Regions from separate parts of the Streptomyces sp. NPDC039609 genome, predicted to be linked through region 3. Evidence: riboswitches for the same ligand, from Rfam matches in the RefSeq annotation. Region 3 holds a riboswitch; each other region holds the start of a gene.
The links. A riboswitch is a leader RNA that binds a small molecule or an ion and turns the genes downstream of it on or off. The one in region 3 is predicted to bind cobalamin.
Positions count from the first base shown of each region.

Region 1: it holds a riboswitch for cobalamin, as region 3 does, so the genes downstream of both, ACZ561_RS31390 (ribonucleoside-diphosphate reductase subunit alpha) here and ACZ561_RS02345 (energy-coupling factor ABC transporter permease) in region 3, are expected to answer to the same signal.
Region 2: it holds a riboswitch for cobalamin, as region 3 does, so the genes downstream of both, ACZ561_RS01335 (ABC transporter substrate-binding protein) here and ACZ561_RS02345 (energy-coupling factor ABC transporter permease) in region 3, are expected to answer to the same signal.
Region 4: it holds a riboswitch for cobalamin, as region 3 does, so the genes downstream of both, cobN (cobaltochelatase subunit CobN) here and ACZ561_RS02345 (energy-coupling factor ABC transporter permease) in region 3, are expected to answer to the same signal.

Region 1 is NZ_JBVIUJ010000012.1:205,080-208,832, forward strand. It holds gene ACZ561_RS31390 (ribonucleoside-diphosphate reductase subunit alpha) at 1-1,628, opposite strand, end outside; cobalamin riboswitch at 1,757-1,881, opposite strand; gene ACZ561_RS31395 (GNAT family N-acetyltransferase) at 1,935-2,438, opposite strand; gene mctP (monocarboxylate uptake permease MctP) at 2,522-3,753, opposite strand, start outside.
Region 2 is NZ_JBVIUJ010000001.1:284,628-288,380, forward strand. It holds gene ACZ561_RS01325 (dihydrofolate reductase family protein) at 1-109, opposite strand, end outside; gene ACZ561_RS01330 (glyceraldehyde-3-phosphate dehydrogenase) at 296-1,741, shown strand; cobalamin riboswitch at 1,851-2,047, shown strand; gene ACZ561_RS01335 (ABC transporter substrate-binding protein) at 2,060-3,118, shown strand; gene ACZ561_RS01340 (FecCD family ABC transporter permease) at 3,115-3,753, shown strand, end outside.
Region 3 is NZ_JBVIUJ010000001.1:521,793-525,545, reverse strand. It holds gene dhaK (dihydroxyacetone kinase subunit DhaK) at 1-418, shown strand, start outside; gene dhaL (dihydroxyacetone kinase subunit DhaL) at 415-1,038, shown strand; gene ACZ561_RS02350 (PTS-dependent dihydroxyacetone kinase phosphotransferase subunit DhaM) at 1,035-1,439, shown strand; cobalamin riboswitch at 1,514-1,709, shown strand; gene ACZ561_RS02345 (energy-coupling factor ABC transporter permease) at 1,739-2,437, shown strand; gene ACZ561_RS02340 (energy-coupling factor ABC transporter substrate-binding protein) at 2,437-2,778, shown strand; gene cbiQ (cobalt ECF transporter T component CbiQ) at 2,785-3,534, shown strand; gene ACZ561_RS02330 (ATP-binding cassette domain-containing protein) at 3,531-3,753, shown strand, end outside.
Region 4 is NZ_JBVIUJ010000007.1:268,673-272,425, reverse strand. It holds gene cobN (cobaltochelatase subunit CobN) at 1-1,867, opposite strand, end outside; cobalamin riboswitch at 1,903-2,045, opposite strand; gene ACZ561_RS22390 (cobalamin biosynthesis protein CobG) at 2,109-3,753, shown strand, end outside.

The sequences.
Region 1 (3,753 bases), on a different contig from region 3:
TCGTACGCGGCGAGCATGATCCGCTCGGCGATACGGGTGGACAGCGCGCGTGCCTCGGGGGAGTCGAACGGCAGCTTCAGCTGGAAGAAGACGTCCTGGAGACCCATCGCGCCCAGGCCCACCGGGCGCCAGCGGGCGTTGGAGTTGCCGGCCTGCTCGGTCGGGTAGAAGTTGATGTCCACGACCCGGTCGAGGAACGTGACGGCCGTACGGACGGTCGCGTCGAGCCGCTCCCAGTCGATGGAGCCGTTCAGGACGAAGGCGCCGAGGTTGACCGAGCCCAGGTTGCAGACGGCCGTCTCCCCGTCGTCCGTGACCTCCAGGATCTCCGTGCAGAGGTTGGAGGAGTGGACCGTGTGGCCCGGCTCGGCCGTCTGGTTGGCCGTACGGTTCGAGGCGTCCTTGAACGTCATCCAGCCGTTGCCGGTCTGGGCCAGGGTCCGCATCATCCGGCCGTACAGGTCACGGGCCGGCATGGTCTTGCGGGCCAGGCCCTTCGCCTCGGCGGCCCGGTACGCGGCGTCGAACTCCTCGCCCCACAGGTCGACCAGCTCGGGCACGTCGGCCGGGGAGAACAGCGACCAGTCGGCGTCCGCGTTGACCCGGCGCATGAACTCGTCCGGGATCCAGTGCGCGAGGTTCAGGTTGTGCGTACGCCGGGCGTCCTCACCGGTGTTGTCGCGCAGCTCCAGGAACTCCTCGATGTCCGCGTGCCAGGTCTCCAGGTAGACCGCGGCCGCGCCCTTGCGCCGGCCGCCCTGGTTCACGGCGGCGACGGAGGCGTCGAGCGTCTTCAGGAACGGCACGATGCCGTTGGAGTGCCCGTTGGTGCCGCGGATCAGCGAACCGCGGGCGCGGATGCGGGAGTACGAGAGCCCGATGCCGCCGGCGTGCTTCGACAGACGCGCGACCTGGTGGTAGCGGTCGTAGATCGAGTCCAGCTCGTCCAGCGGGGAGTCCAGCAGATAGCAGGAGGACATCTGCGGGTGGCGGGTGCCGGAGTTGAAGAGCGTGGGGGAGGAGGGCAGGTAGTCGAGCCGGCTCATCATCCCGTACAGCGCCGCGACCTCGTCCAGCGCGCGGGTGGAGTCGTCCTCGGCCAGGCCGCAGGCGACGCGCAGCATGAAGTGCTGCGGGGTCTCGATCACCTTGCGGGTGATCGGGTGGCGCAGCAGGTAGCGGGAGAAGAGGGTGCGCAGACCGAAGTAGCCGAAGCGGTCGTCGGCGTCCGCGTCGATGAGCGTGTCGAGCCGCTCGGCGTGCAGCCGGACGAACTCGGCGGTGCGGTCGGCGATCAGGCCCTCGTGGTGACCGACGGCGACCGAGGCGGAGAAGGAGTACGCGCCCTGTCCGGCCGCCTCGTCGGCGATGGTGATGGTCAGGAGCCGGGCGGCGAGCCGGGAGTACGCGGGGTCCTCGGCGATCAGACCGGCGGCCGCCTCCGTGGCCAGCTCGCGCAGCTCGGCCTCGTCCGAACCGGCGTTGCGGCCACGCAGCGCGGCGGCGGCGACCTTGCCGGGGTCGGTGTCGGGGAGATCGGCGGTGAGGTCGGTCAGGGTCCGCAGAAGTACGGTCCCGGGTCCGTCGCTCTCGATCGCTGCGGCCGGATCGGCGGGCGCGATGGTCACGTGGGGGCTCTCCCTCGCTCGGCTCGGGGCCGGCGGGGGAAGGCGGGCGGCGGCGCGCCCGTACGCAGGGCAGCGCCGCGCCGCGGCCCACTCCGCGAGGCCCGGACGTCTGTGCACCCGGAACGGAAGGACCGGGCGCGCTGTCCGCAGGTCTTCGGACTCGGCCGGCGTGCAAGCACACAGAAACCACACCGTTGCGGGACAGTTCCGGATTTGCACCGGATTCCCCTGCGAGGACAGCGAGCATGAGCATACATGTGGGGGGCGCTCCTCGAAGCACCCCCCACATGTTGTGTCGTTGGCGGCTCAGAGCTCCAGGCCGTACGTGTACAGGGGATCCATGTCGGCGAGCGGTTTCCAGTCCCGTTCTGGGGTACGGACGAAGCCCATCCGCTCGTAGATCCGGTGCGCGGAGGCCATGGTCGACTGGGTGGAGAGCACCAGTCGCCGGCATCCCGGGGTCTCCCTGGCCCGCTCCACACAGAACCGTACGAGCGCCTCGCCGACACCCCGGCCCCGCGCGCCCTTCGCCACGGCGAGCATCCGGAACTCGGCCTCGCCCTCGCCCGCGATGTCGGCCCACTCCCCGCCGCCCATGGCGAAGGTCACGCCGCCGAGCACCGTCCCGGCGCGGTCCACCGCCACCAGTACCTCCGCCTCGGCGTCCCGCCTGGCCACGTCCCGCAGCACATGCAGATAGGAGTCGTCCTCGCCGAAGTCGAGGTGTCCGTCGTCGAGAAAGGCGCGCGCGGTGACCTCGCCGAGGGCCTCGTACTCCTCGGGCCGTACCGCCCTGATGGTGAAGTCCATGGGGTGAAGTCTGCCTCGGGGACACGGCGAAGGGCCCGGGGTCTCCTCTCGGAGACCCCGGGCCCTCGCGCGGACCGGAACGGTCAGTGACCGGCGCCGACCTTGGGCAGCGGCTTCACGCCCGAGTCGCCCGCGTCCGCCGTGTAGTCCGACGGAGACGTCTCGTCGACGCCCTCGGGGGCTTTGACGGCCTTCAGGACGAAGGTGAGGACGACGGTGACGATCACGTTGATCACGAAGGCGGTGAGGCCGATGTAGCCGATCTCGCCGATGCCCGGGATCTCGGCGGACGAGCCGCCGAAGTGCTTCTGGGTCGGGCTGGCCACGCCGTACGCCGCCGCCGTGCCGTAGACCATGCCGACGGCCCAGCCGGCGAGCAGCGCCCAGCGGTGGAACCAGCGGGTGAACAGACCGCCGACCAGCGCCGGGAGGGTCTGCAGGATCCAGATGCCACCGAGCAGCTGGAAGTTGATCGCCACCGTCTTGTCCATGGTGAGGACGAAGGCGAGCGCGCCGACCTTCACCAGGAGCGACACCAGCTTGGACACCTTGGTCTCCTGCTCCGGCGTGGCGTCCGGCTTCAGGAAGTCCTTGTAGATGTTGCGGGTGAAGAGGTTGGCGGCGGCGATCGACATGATCGCGGCCGGCACCAGCGCGCCGATGCCGATGGCGGCGAAGGCCACGCCGGCGAACCAGTCGGGGAACATGTTCTCGAACAGCTGCGGGATCGCGAGCTGACCGTTGGTCACCTTCACGCCGGCGGCGATCGCCATGAAGCCGAGCAGCGCCAGCAGGCCCAGCATCAGCGAGTACAGCGGCAGGATCGTGGTGTTGCGGCGGATCACGTCACGGCTGCGCGAGGAGAGCGTCGCCGTGATCGAGTGCGGGTACATGAAGAGCGCGAGCGCGGAGCCGAGCGCGAGCGTCGCGTAGCCCCACTGGCCCATCTCGCCCGGCACCAGCGCACCGCGCGGCTTCTCGGTGGCGGGGTTGATCGTCGCGTACGCCTCGCCGGCCTTGGCGAAGATCTCGTCGAAGCCGCCCAGCTTGATCGGGATGTAGATGATCGCCACCGCGATGACGATGTAGATCAGCGTGTCCTTGACGAAGGCGATGAGCGCCGGAGCGCGCAGACCCGAGGAGTAGGTGTACGCCGCGAGGACACCGAAGGCGATGAGCAGCGGCAGGTCCTTGATGAACCAGTGCGTGTTCTCGCCGCCGCCCACGCCCATCACGTCCAGGACGGCCTGGATGCCGACCAGCTGGAGCGCGATGTACGGCATCGTCGCGAGGATGCCGGTGACGGCGACCGCGA
Region 2 (3,753 bases), 240 kb from region 3:
TGGCCCCGGGATCGGCGTGACCGAACGGTCTCTCGAGACTCTGGTCCTCACCCGCTCCGAATCCGTCACGCGAGACGACGAAGTTCTGGACCCTCAGCAGCTGCTCCACGCGCTTCCTCCTGTGTCGTCGACAACGACGAGGATAGGGCGGTGGTGGATACAGGGAGGTAATCACGCGAAAGGGATTTTTCCGCCTGCCCTGAGGTGTGCCTTCGGTCTCCCTCGGGTCCCCCTTGAACGATCAAAGGAAGGCCGGGTTAGCATATGAGCGCCGCCTAGCTCGAAAGATAAACCTGTGACTGTCAATGACGACTCGTTCACCAACTGGAAGATCCGCGAGGAGATCGCGGAGTCGATGATCCCGATCATCGGGAAGCTGCACCGGGAGCGGGACGTCACCGTCCTTCTCCACAGCCGCTCCCTGGTGAACAAGTCGGTGGTCAGCATCCTGAAGACCCACCGGTTCGCCCGGCAGATCGACGGTGAGGAGCTGTCGGTCACCGAGACGCTGCCGTTCCTGCAGGCGCTCACCGCGCTGGATCTCGGGCCTTCCCAGATCGACATCGGCATGCTCGCCGCGGAGTACAAGACGGACGACCGCGGTCTCTCGGTCGAGCAGTTCACCGCCGAGGCCGTCGCCGGTGCCACGGGTGCCAACAAGATCGAGTGCCGCGAGGGGCGCGACGTCGTCCTCTACGGCTTCGGTCGCATCGGCCGCCTCGTCGCCCGCCTGCTCATCGAGAAGGCCGGCTCCGGCAACGGTCTGCGCCTGCGCGCGATCGTCGTCCGCGGGGGCGGTGACCAGGATCTGGTCAAGCGCGCCTCGTTGCTGCGCCGCGACTCCATCCACGGCCAGTTCCAAGGCACCATCACCGTGGACGAGGCGAACAGCACGATCGTCGCCAACGGCAACGCGATCAAGGTGATCTACGCCAACGACCCCTCCGAGGTCGACTACACGGCGTACGGCATCAAGGACGCCATCCTCATCGACAACACGGGCAAGTGGCGCGACCGCGAAGGGCTCTCGAAGCACCTGCGTCCCGGCATCGACAAGGTCGTCCTGACCGCCCCGGGCAAGGGCGACGTCCCGAACATCGTGCACGGCGTCAACCACGACACGGTGAAGCCGGACGAGCGCATCCTCTCCTGCGCCTCCTGCACCACCAACGCGATCGTCCCGCCGCTCAAGGCGATGGATGACGAGTACGGCGTGCTGCGCGGTCACGTGGAGACCGTCCACTCGTTCACCAACGACCAGAACCTGCTGGACAACTACCACAAGGCCGACCGTCGTGGCCGCTCCGCGCCGCTGAACATGGTCATCACCGAGACCGGTGCCGCCTCCGCCGTCGCCAAGGCGCTGCCGGACCTCAAGGCGCCGATCACCGGCAGCTCGATCCGCGTCCCCGTCCCGGACGTCTCGATCGCGATCCTGAGCCTGCGCCTGGGCCGCGAGACCACCCGCGAGGAGGTCCTCGACTACCTCCGTGACGTCTCGCTGCACTCGCCGCTGAAGCGCCAGATCGACTTCACCACCGCGCCCGACGCCGTCTCCATGGACTTCGTCGGCTCGCGTCACGCCTCGATCGTCGACGCCGGTGCCACCAAGGTCGACGGTGACAACGCGATCCTCTACCTCTGGTACGACAACGAGTTCGGCTACTCGTGCCAGGTCATCCGCGTCGTCCAGCACGTGTCCGGCGTCGAGTACCCGACGTACCCGGTGCCCGTGGTCTGACCTCGGCGGTCCGGCCCGTCCGGGTCCCGGTGAACGGGGCGGCGGTGGAGCGGTGCGGCAGATCCCGAAAGGGATCGCGCACCCTCCCACCGCCGCCCCGTCGGCGTTCTGGTAGCTTGCGGTAGCCAGTCGAACTCACGTGCGTGACGTACGCGAGTCAGGGAATCCGGTGCGAATCCGGAGCTGACGCGCAGCGGTGAGGGCGACGGGCGGGGCACGAAGCCACTGGACCGGGAAGCCGGTCCGGGAAGGCGCCCCGCCCGGATGACCCCGAGTCCGAAGACCTGCTGGCGGATCCGTACGAAACGGGCCCCGCGCATGGGCCCTCTACGCCGAGGATGCACCGTGCCTCTCGCCCGCACCCCCCTTCCCTTCGCCCTGCTCGCGTCCGGGGCCCTGCTCCTCACCGGCTGCGGCGGCGCCGGCGACGGGACGGGGTCCGCGCCGTCCGCCTCCGCGCGGACGCTCGAGAACTGCGGCCGCTCCGTGAAGCTCCCGCCCGGCGGGCCGCGCCGGGCCGTCTCCCTGAACCAGGGCACCACCGAGATCATGCTGTCCCTCGGTCTCCAGGACCGGATGGTGGGGACCGCCACCTGGACCGACCCGGTGATGAAGGGGCTGGAGAAGGCCGCCTCCGACGTCCCGAGGCTGGCGGAGAACAACCCCTCCTTCGAGAAGGTGCTGGACACCGAACCCGACTTCGTCGCCGCCTCCTTCGGCTCCACCCTCGGCAAGGGCGGCGTCGCCACCCGCGAGCAGTTCGAGCAGCTCGGCGTCGCCACCTACCTCTCCCCGTCCGACTGCGTGGGCAAGGACAACAGCGGTGGAGGCGACGGCAAGCGCACCACGCCGCTCGCCATGGACACCGTCTACGGCGAAGTCCGCGACCTGGCACGGGTGTTCGGCGTCGAGGAGCGCGGCGAACAGCTCGTCGCCCGGCTCAAGGACCGGGTGGCGAAGGCCACCGCAGGACTCGATGTCGCCGACGTCAGCGTCCTCTACTGGTTCTCCGACGCCAAGTCCCCCTACATGGCGGGATGTTGCGGAGCCCCCGGCGTCATCACCCGGGAGACCGGCACCAAGAACGTCTTCGACGACACCACCGAGGAATGGCCCCAGATCGGCTGGGAGTCGGTCGCCGACCGGAACCCCGATCTCCTGGTGATCGGCGACCTCACCCGCAAGGCACAGTCCGGGGAGAGCGCCGCCAAGAAGATCGAGTTCCTGGAGTCCGACCCGGTCACCAAGAACATGGACGCGGTACGCCACAAGCGGTACGTGCTCCTCAGCGGACAGGCCATGAACCCGACCATCCGCACCGTCGAGGGCATCGAACAGGTCGCCGCCGCCCTGCGCGCGCACGGCCTCACGAAGTGACCGCCGCCCTGCTGCGCATCGCGGCCGGCTGCACGGCACTCGTCCTCTCCCTGGCCGTGGCGATCACCATCGGACCGGCGGACATCGGCGTCGGCGACGTGGCGTCCGTCGTCGCCTCCCACTTCGGCGGCGACCCTTCCGGGATCGGCCCGATCCGGGACGGCATCATCTGGAACCTGCGGCTGCCCCGCACCCTCCTCGCCGCCGTGTGCGGCGCCGGCCTCGCCCTCTGCGGCGCCGTGATGCAGTCCCTGCTGCGCAATCCGCTGGCCGACCCCTTCGTCCTCGGCGTCTCCTCCGGTGCCTCGACCGGAGCGGTCGTCGTGGTCGTTCTAGGCGTCGGCGGGGGAGCGCTCTCGATATCCGCCGGAGCCTTCGCGGGCGCCGTGTGCTCCTTCGCCGCGATGCTTCTGCTCAGCCACACGCTCGGCGGCACGACCGACCGGGTCGTCCTCTCCGGCGTCGCGTCGATGCAGCTGTTCTCCGCCCTCACCTCCTTCGTCGTCGTCACCTCCGCAGACGCCGAGACGACCCGCGGGGTGCTGTTCTGGTTGCTCGGCTCGCTCAGCGGCGCCGGCTGGAGCGACGTATGGCTCTGCCTCGCCGTTCTCGCGCTCACCCTGGCCGTCTGCCTC
Region 3 (3,753 bases):
CGCCTGCACCACGCCCGCCAAGGGCAGTCCCACCTTTGATCTGCCCACCGGTGAGCTGGAGTTGGGCATCGGGATCCATGGCGAGCCCGGGCGTGAGCGGCGGTCGATGATGACCTCGCGGGAGATCGCGGACTTCGCCGTCGATGCCGTGCTGGACGATCTGCGGCCGTCCGGGCCGGTCCTCGCCCTGGTGAACGGCATGGGCGCCACCCCGTTGCTCGAACTGTACGGCTTCAACGCCGAGGTTCAACGAGTCCTGACCGAACGTGCGGTGCCGGTCGCCCGCACCCTGGTCGGGAACTACGTCACCTCCCTCGACATGGCCGGCTGTTCGGTGACTTTGTGCGAGGCCGACGAAGAGATACTGCGACTGTGGGACGCGCCCGTGCAGACGCCCGCCCTGCGCTGGGGCCGGTGAGCGGAGTGTCCGAAGTCGACGAGTTCGACGCCGCGTTCTTCCTGCGCTGGCTGACCATCGCCGCGGCCGCCGTCGAACGCGAGGCCGATCGCCTCACCGAGCTCGACTCGGCGATCGGCGACGCCGACCACGGGGCCAATCTGAAGCGGGGGTTCGGCGCCGTGACGGATGCGCTGGAGAAGGATCCGCCCACGACGCCGGGCGCCGTACTCGCCGCTGCCGGGCGCCAGTTGATCTCCACCGTCGGCGGCGCGTCCGGGCCGCTGTACGGGACGCTGCTGCGCCGGACGGGCAAGAGTCTCGGCGAGGCTGCGGCGGTGACGCGACAGGAGCTGGCGGTGGCGCTCACCGCGGGAGTCGCTGCGGTCGCCCAGCTCGGCGGTGCGCAGGTCGGTGACAAGACGATGCTGGACGCCCTCGTTCCGGCAACCGAGGGGCTCGGCGAGTCCTTCGCGGCCGCCCTGGACGCGGCCGAGCGGGGCGCCCTCGCGACCGTACCCCTCCAGGCGCGCAAGGGCAGGGCGAGCTATCTGGGCGAGCGCTCCATCGGGCACCAGGACCCCGGGGCCACCTCGTCCGCGCTGCTGATCGCCGCCCTCGCCGAGGCGGCGGCCGAGTGACCGCGCAGGTCGGAATCGTCCTCGTCTCGCACAGCGCGGAGGTGGCCGACGCCGTCGTCGCACTGGCCCAGGGTCTCGCGGGCGGCGGAGCGACCGCGCCGATCGCCCCCGCGGGCGGCAGACCGGACGGCGGCCTCGGCACCAGCTCCCAGCTGATCGTCGGGGCGGCGCAGGAGGTCGACCGGGGTGCCGGTGTGGCGCTGCTCGTCGATCTCGGCAGCGCCGTGCTCACGGTCAAAGCGCTCCTCGCCGAGGAGGACGAGCTGCCGGAGGGGGCACGGCTCGTGGACGCCCCGTTCGTCGAGGGCGCCGTCGCCGCCCTCGTCACGGCGAGCGCGGGCGGGGATCTGGACGCCGTGGTGGCCGCGGCCTCGGAGGCCTACACGTATCGAAAGGAGTGAGAGGGGGGCGCGCGCGAGATCTGTCACACACCGTCCGGAAGGGCCTCCGTGTTGTGATGTACCTGGTCAACCCACTACTGTCACAGCGCCTTGGTGTACGGGAAACCGGTGCGGTACCGGTGCGGCCCTCGCCACTGTGATCGGGAAGTCCGGCTCCATCCCTCCGGGGAAGCCACTGGACCACCGCGGGAGACCGCGGCGGTTTGGGAAGGCGGAGTCGCGGCGGCATGACCCGTCAGCCAGGAGACCGGCCAAGGTGCGTTGTCCATCCACGAGGTGCTGGAGAGGGTCTCCCAACCATGCATATAGCCGAGGGGTATCTGCCCCCTGTGCACGCGGCCGCCTGGGGCGTCGCGTCCGCTCCCTTCGTTGTCCACGGTGTTCGCGCGCTGACCCGTGAGGTCAAGGCCAACCCCGAGTCCACCCTGCTGCTCGGTGCGTCCGGTGCGTTCACATTCGTCCTGTCCGCGCTCAAGATTCCGTCGGTGACGGGCAGTTGCTCGCACCCCACCGGTACGGGGCTCGGCGCGATCCTGTTCCGGCCGCCCGTGATGGCGGTCCTGGGCACGATCACGCTGCTCTTCCAGGCGTTGCTGCTCGCCCACGGCGGGCTCACGACGCTCGGTGCCAACGTCTTCTCGATGGCCATCGTCGGCCCATGGGCCGGCTTCGGTACGTACTGGCTGCTGCGCCGGTCCAACGTGCCGCTGATGGTGAGCGTGTTCTTCGGCGCGTTCGTCGCCGACATCTCCACCTACTGCGTCACCAGCGTGCAGCTCGCGCTGGCCTTCCCGGACCCGGGCAGCGGTGTGCTCGGCGCGCTGGCCAAGTTCGGGGGGATCTTCGCCGTGACCCAGCTCCCGCTCGCCGTCAGCGAGGGGCTGCTCACGGTGCTCGTGATGCGGCTGCTCACGCAGTCCAGCAAGGGGGACCTGACCCGCCTCGGCGTCCTGCTCCCGTCCCGGAAGAAGAACGAGAACGCGGAGGCGAGCGCCTGATGAGCCGGAACGCGAAGATCAACACCCTGCTGCTGCTCGTCGTCGCGGCTCTGGCGGTGTTCCCGCTGGTGCTCGGGCTCGGCGACCACAAGGAGGAGCCGTTCACCGGGGCCGACGCCGAGGCGGAGACGGCGATCACGGAGATCGCTCCCGACTACGAGCCGTGGTTCAGCCCGCTGTACGAGCCGCCGTCCGGCGAGGTCGAGTCGGCGCTGTTCTCGCTCCAGGCGGCGCTCGGCGCCGGCGTGCTGGCGTACTACTTCGGCGTGCACAGGGGCCGCAAGCAGGGTGAGGCCCGTGCCGAGGCGAAGGCGCTGCGGTCGGCGTCCGGCGACGAGTAGGCGCCGATGCTGCCGATCGACGCGGCGGCGCACAGCAGTCGCTGGCGCCGCCGTCACCCCTGCGAGAAAGCGGTGCTCGGGTTCGGTCTGACGCTCTGCGCGGTCTGTCTGCCGCCCTGGCCGGGCGCCGTGCTCGTCGCGGCGGCCACGCTCACCGTGCTCCTCGGTCCTGCCGGGGTGCCGGGGCGCCAGCTGTGGCGGGCGTTCCGGATCCCGCTGGGGTTCTGTGTGACGGGCGCGATCCCGCTCCTGTTCGAGGTCGGTGGTGCACGGGGGCTCGTCGCCCTCGCGCCGGACGGACCGGTGCACGCGGGCGAGTTGCTGTTGCGTACCTCGGCCGCGTCCCTGGGCGTGCTGCTGTTCGCGTTCACCACGCCCGTCTCGGACGTGCTGCCGCGTCTCGTACGGGCCGGGGTGCCGGCTCCCGTGGTGGACGTGGCGCTCGTGATGTACCGGATCAGCTTCCTGCTCCTGGACGCCATATCCAAGATCCGGCAGGCGCAGGCGGCGCGGCTCGGGCTCACCACGCGGGCGGCGACGTGGCGCTCCCTCGCGGGGCTCGGTGCGACCGCGTTCGTGCGCGCCTTCGACCGGGCGCAGCGCCTTCAGACGGGGCTCGCCGGGCGGGGGTACGACGGGACCTTGCGGGTCCTGGTGCCCCAGGCGGCGGTGTCGACCCGCTTCCTCGCGTCGACGGCCGGCCTCCTGGCCGGTCTCGTCACGCTCACTCTCGTACTGGAAAGGTCCCTGCCGTGAGCCCAGCACCTCCTGTCGTGGAACTGGTGAAGGCCACGTTCGCCTACGAGGACGGGCCGGTCGTCCTCGACGGCATCGACTTCGCCGTGCCGGAGGGCCGGGCGATGGCTCTCCTCGGCCGCAACGGCGGCGGCAAGACGACGCTGCTGCGGCTGCTGAGCGGGGGGCTGCGCAGCAGCAACGGAGCACTGCGGCTGGACGGCGAGGAGGTGTCGTACG
Region 4 (3,753 bases), on a different contig from region 3:
TCCAGATCTGCGCGCGGATCGCGGGCAGCTTCGACGGGTCCATGGAAGAGATCTGCGCGTACTCGTCGAGCAGCTGCTCCAGGCGCGCGATGTCGCCGTACGAGTCGGCGCGCGCCATCGGCGGCACCAGGTGGTCGACGAGCGTCGCGTGCACGCGCCGCTTGGCCTGCGTGCCCTCGCCCGGGTCGTTGACCAGGAACGGGTAGACCAGCGGGATGTCGCCGAGCGCCGCGTCCGGGCCGCAGGCGGCCGACAGGCCGGCGTTCTTGCCGGGCAGCCACTCCAGGTTGCCGTGCTTGCCGAGGTGGACCATCGCGTCCGCCCCGAAGCCGCCGTCCTCGGCGCGCGCCGCGATCCAGCGGTAGGCGGCCAGATAGTGGTGGGACGGCGGGAGATCGGGGTCGTGATAGATCGCGATCGGGTTCTCGCCGAAGCCGCGCGGCGGCTGGATGAGGATCAGCAGGTTCCCGCGCCGCAGGGCGGCGAGGACGATGTCACCCTCGGGGTTACGGGACCGGTCCAGGAACATCTCGCCGGGCGCCGGGCCCCAGTGCTCCTCGACCGCCTCGCGCAGCTCGGCCGGGAGCTGCGCGTACCAGCGCTTGTAGTCGGCCGCCGGGATGCGAACCGGGTTCTTCGCCAGCTGCTCCTCGGTGAGCCAGTCCTGGTCGTGGCCGCCGGCCTCGATCAGGGCGTAGATCAGCTCGTCGCCGTCGCCGGAGACCAGGCCGGGGATCTCCTCGACCGGACCGAAGTCGTAGCCCTCCTCCCGCAGGCGCCGCAGCAGCGCGACGGCGGAGGCGGGGGTGTCGAGGCCGACCGCGTTGCCGATCCGGGAGTGCTTCGTCGGGTACGCGGAGAGGACGAGCGCAAGCTTCTTCTCGGCGTTCGGGATATGGCGCAGACGGGCGTGGCGGACCGCGATCCCGGCGACGCGGGCCGCGCGCTCGGTGTCGGCGACGTAGGCGGGCAGCCCGTCCTCGTCGATCTCCTTGAAGGAGAACGGGACGGTGATGAGCCGGCCGTCGAACTCGGGGACGGCGACCTGGCTCGCGGCGTCCAGCGGGGAGAGACCCTCGTCGTTCTCCTCCCAGGCCGAGCGCGAGCCGGTGAGGCAGAGCGCCTGGAGGATCGGTACGTCGAGGGCGGCGAGCGCGCCCGCGTCCCAGGCCTCCTCGTCGCCGCCGGCCTGCGCCTCGGCGGGCTTGGTGCCGCCGGCCGCGAGGACGGTGGTGATGATCGCGTCGGCGCCCCGCAGGCGGTCGAGCAGCTCCGGCTCGGGGGCGCGCAGGGACGCGACGTACAGCGGCAGGGCCTGGGCACCGGCGTCCTCGATGGCCTCGCAGAGGGTGCCGATGAAGGCGGTGTTCCCGCTCATGTGGTGGGCGCGGTAGTAGAGCACGGCGACCGTCGGGCCGTCGGTCGTCCGGGGCGTGCGCTCCAGCGGGCCCCAGGTCGGCGCGGCGGCCGGGGCGTCGAAGCCGTGGCCGGTGAGCAGCACGGTGTCGGAGAGGAAGCGGGCCAGCTGCTCCAGGTTGGCCGGGCCGCCGTGCGCGAGGTAGGCGTGGGCCTCGGTGGCGACACCGACCGGGACGGTGGAGGTCTCCATGAGCTGGGCGTCGGGGGCCTGTTCGCCGGAGAGTACGACCAGCGGCTTCTCCGCCGCACGCAGGGCCTGCAGGCCCTCCTCCCAGGCGCGCAGACCGCCGAGAAGACGGACGACGACGAGGTCGGAGCCGTCGAGGAGCCCGGGCAGGTCGTCCAGGGCGAGGCGGGAGGGGTTGGCGAACCGGTACTCGACGGGGCCGCCGGCCGCGCGGGCGCTGAGCAGGTCGGTGTCGGAGTGCGACAGCAACAGAATTCGCATGCGTGCGCAGGCCTTCCTCGGGGTTGTCCGCGCCCCGGGTGGTCGTATGGACGGCGGGAGTTCCTGACTCACCCGGCCGCTGGTGCGACCTGGCTCACAGTGGCGGGACCGCGCCGGATTCTCACCGGGCTTCCTCCCCGGGGTCCTGGGACCCCATGCCGTCTGCATAGTAGATCGTGCTCACGACGGGCAGGGGTCGTCCCCAGGGGTCGCCCCGATCCACGTGGGTATGCTCGCCGCCATGCCGCCCACCCCGCCCACAACGCCCAACCGGGGCGAACCTCTCATACGGGACCGTGGCGATGCCTGCCCCGGCGCGCTGCGCCTGCACCCCGCCGACGACGGCGGCCTGGCCCGACTGCGCCTGCCCGCAGGCTTGTTGACGTCTCGCCAGGTCCAGGTCCTGGCGTCGGCGGCGGAGTCGCTGGGCGACGGCCGGGTCACGGTCACATCCCGGGGGAACGTGGAGCTGCGCGGCCTCGGCGAGGGCTGCGGGGTCGATCTGGCGGAGCGGCTGACGGAGGCGGGCCTGCTGCCCTCGGCCACCCACGAACGCGTCCGCAACATCGTCGCCTCCCCGACCGCGGGACTGGACGGACTCGGCCACGCGGACGTGCAGTTGTGGGCCCGTGAGCTGGACACCCTGCTCTGCGCGACCCCCTGGACGGCGGCCCTCTCGGGCCGCTTCCTCTTCGTCCTGGACGACGGCCGCGGAGACGTGGCGGGGCTGGGCGGAGATGTGACCTTGATCGCAGGAGCGCCGTCGGCGGCCGGCGACCGGTGGACGGGTGGGAGCGCGTCACCCGGCGGGACCGGAGCCTCGGTGGGCGGCAGTCCGTCGCCCGGCGAGACAGACACCTTCGCGACCGGCAGTCCGTCGCCCGGCGGGAGCGGAGCCTCGGTGGGCGAGAGCCCGTCGCCCGGCGAGACAGACGCCCCCGCGGCCGGTCGTCCGTCCCCCGGCGGGACCGGAGCCTCCGCGGCCGGTCGTCCGTCCCCCGGCGGGACCGGAGCCTCCGCGGGCGAGAGCCCGACGCCCGGCGAGACAGACACCTTCGCGGGCGGCTGCGAAGGCCCGGCCCCGCGCGCGGCCGACGCCCTGCTGTACGTCGGCGGGCAGGCGTTCCGCGTCGCGGGCGCCGACGCCCCGCGCGCGGCGCTCGCCGCGACCGACGCGTTCCTGCGGGCCGCACAGGCCGCCGGGAACGGGGCATGGCGTGTAAAGGAGCTGCCGAACGCGGGCGCGCCGGACACGGAGGCCGTCGACGCCGCCGGAGTGACAGCCATGCCGGACACCGGGACTCCCAGCGCCGGAACAGCCGCCGCGCCGGATGCCGGAACCTGCCTCCTCGACCTCGCCGCCGCGCTCGCACGGGCCGGGGTCGACGCCCGGCCCGTCGTCCCCGCGCCGCCGCTGCCGCACGGCGCGCCGCCCGCGCCCGGGCCCCTCGGCGGGAACGCACTGCACGTGCTCGCGCCGCTCGGACGGCTGACGGCCACCCAGCTGCGGGCGCTGCTGCCCGCCGACGAGGTGCGGCTCACGCCCTGGCGCGGGGCCGTCGTCGTCGGGGCCTCCCGAACGCGGCTGCCCGAGCTGGAGGCAGCCGGGCTGATCACCGACCCCCAATCCCCCTGGGTCGGCGTCGGCGCCTGCACCGGGCGCCCCGGCTGCGCCAAGTCCCTCGCCGACGTCCGGGCGGACGCCGTACCCGGCACTCCGGGCCTCCCCGTCCACTTCTCGGGGTGCGAGCGCCGGTGCGGCCACCCCCAAGGCGCCCCCGGCAGCTGGGTCGACGTCCTCGCCACCGCCGAGGGCACCTACCTCGTGGACGGCCGCCCCACCCCCCGTACCTCCCTGACCGAAGCAGTCGCAACGGCCCGCACAA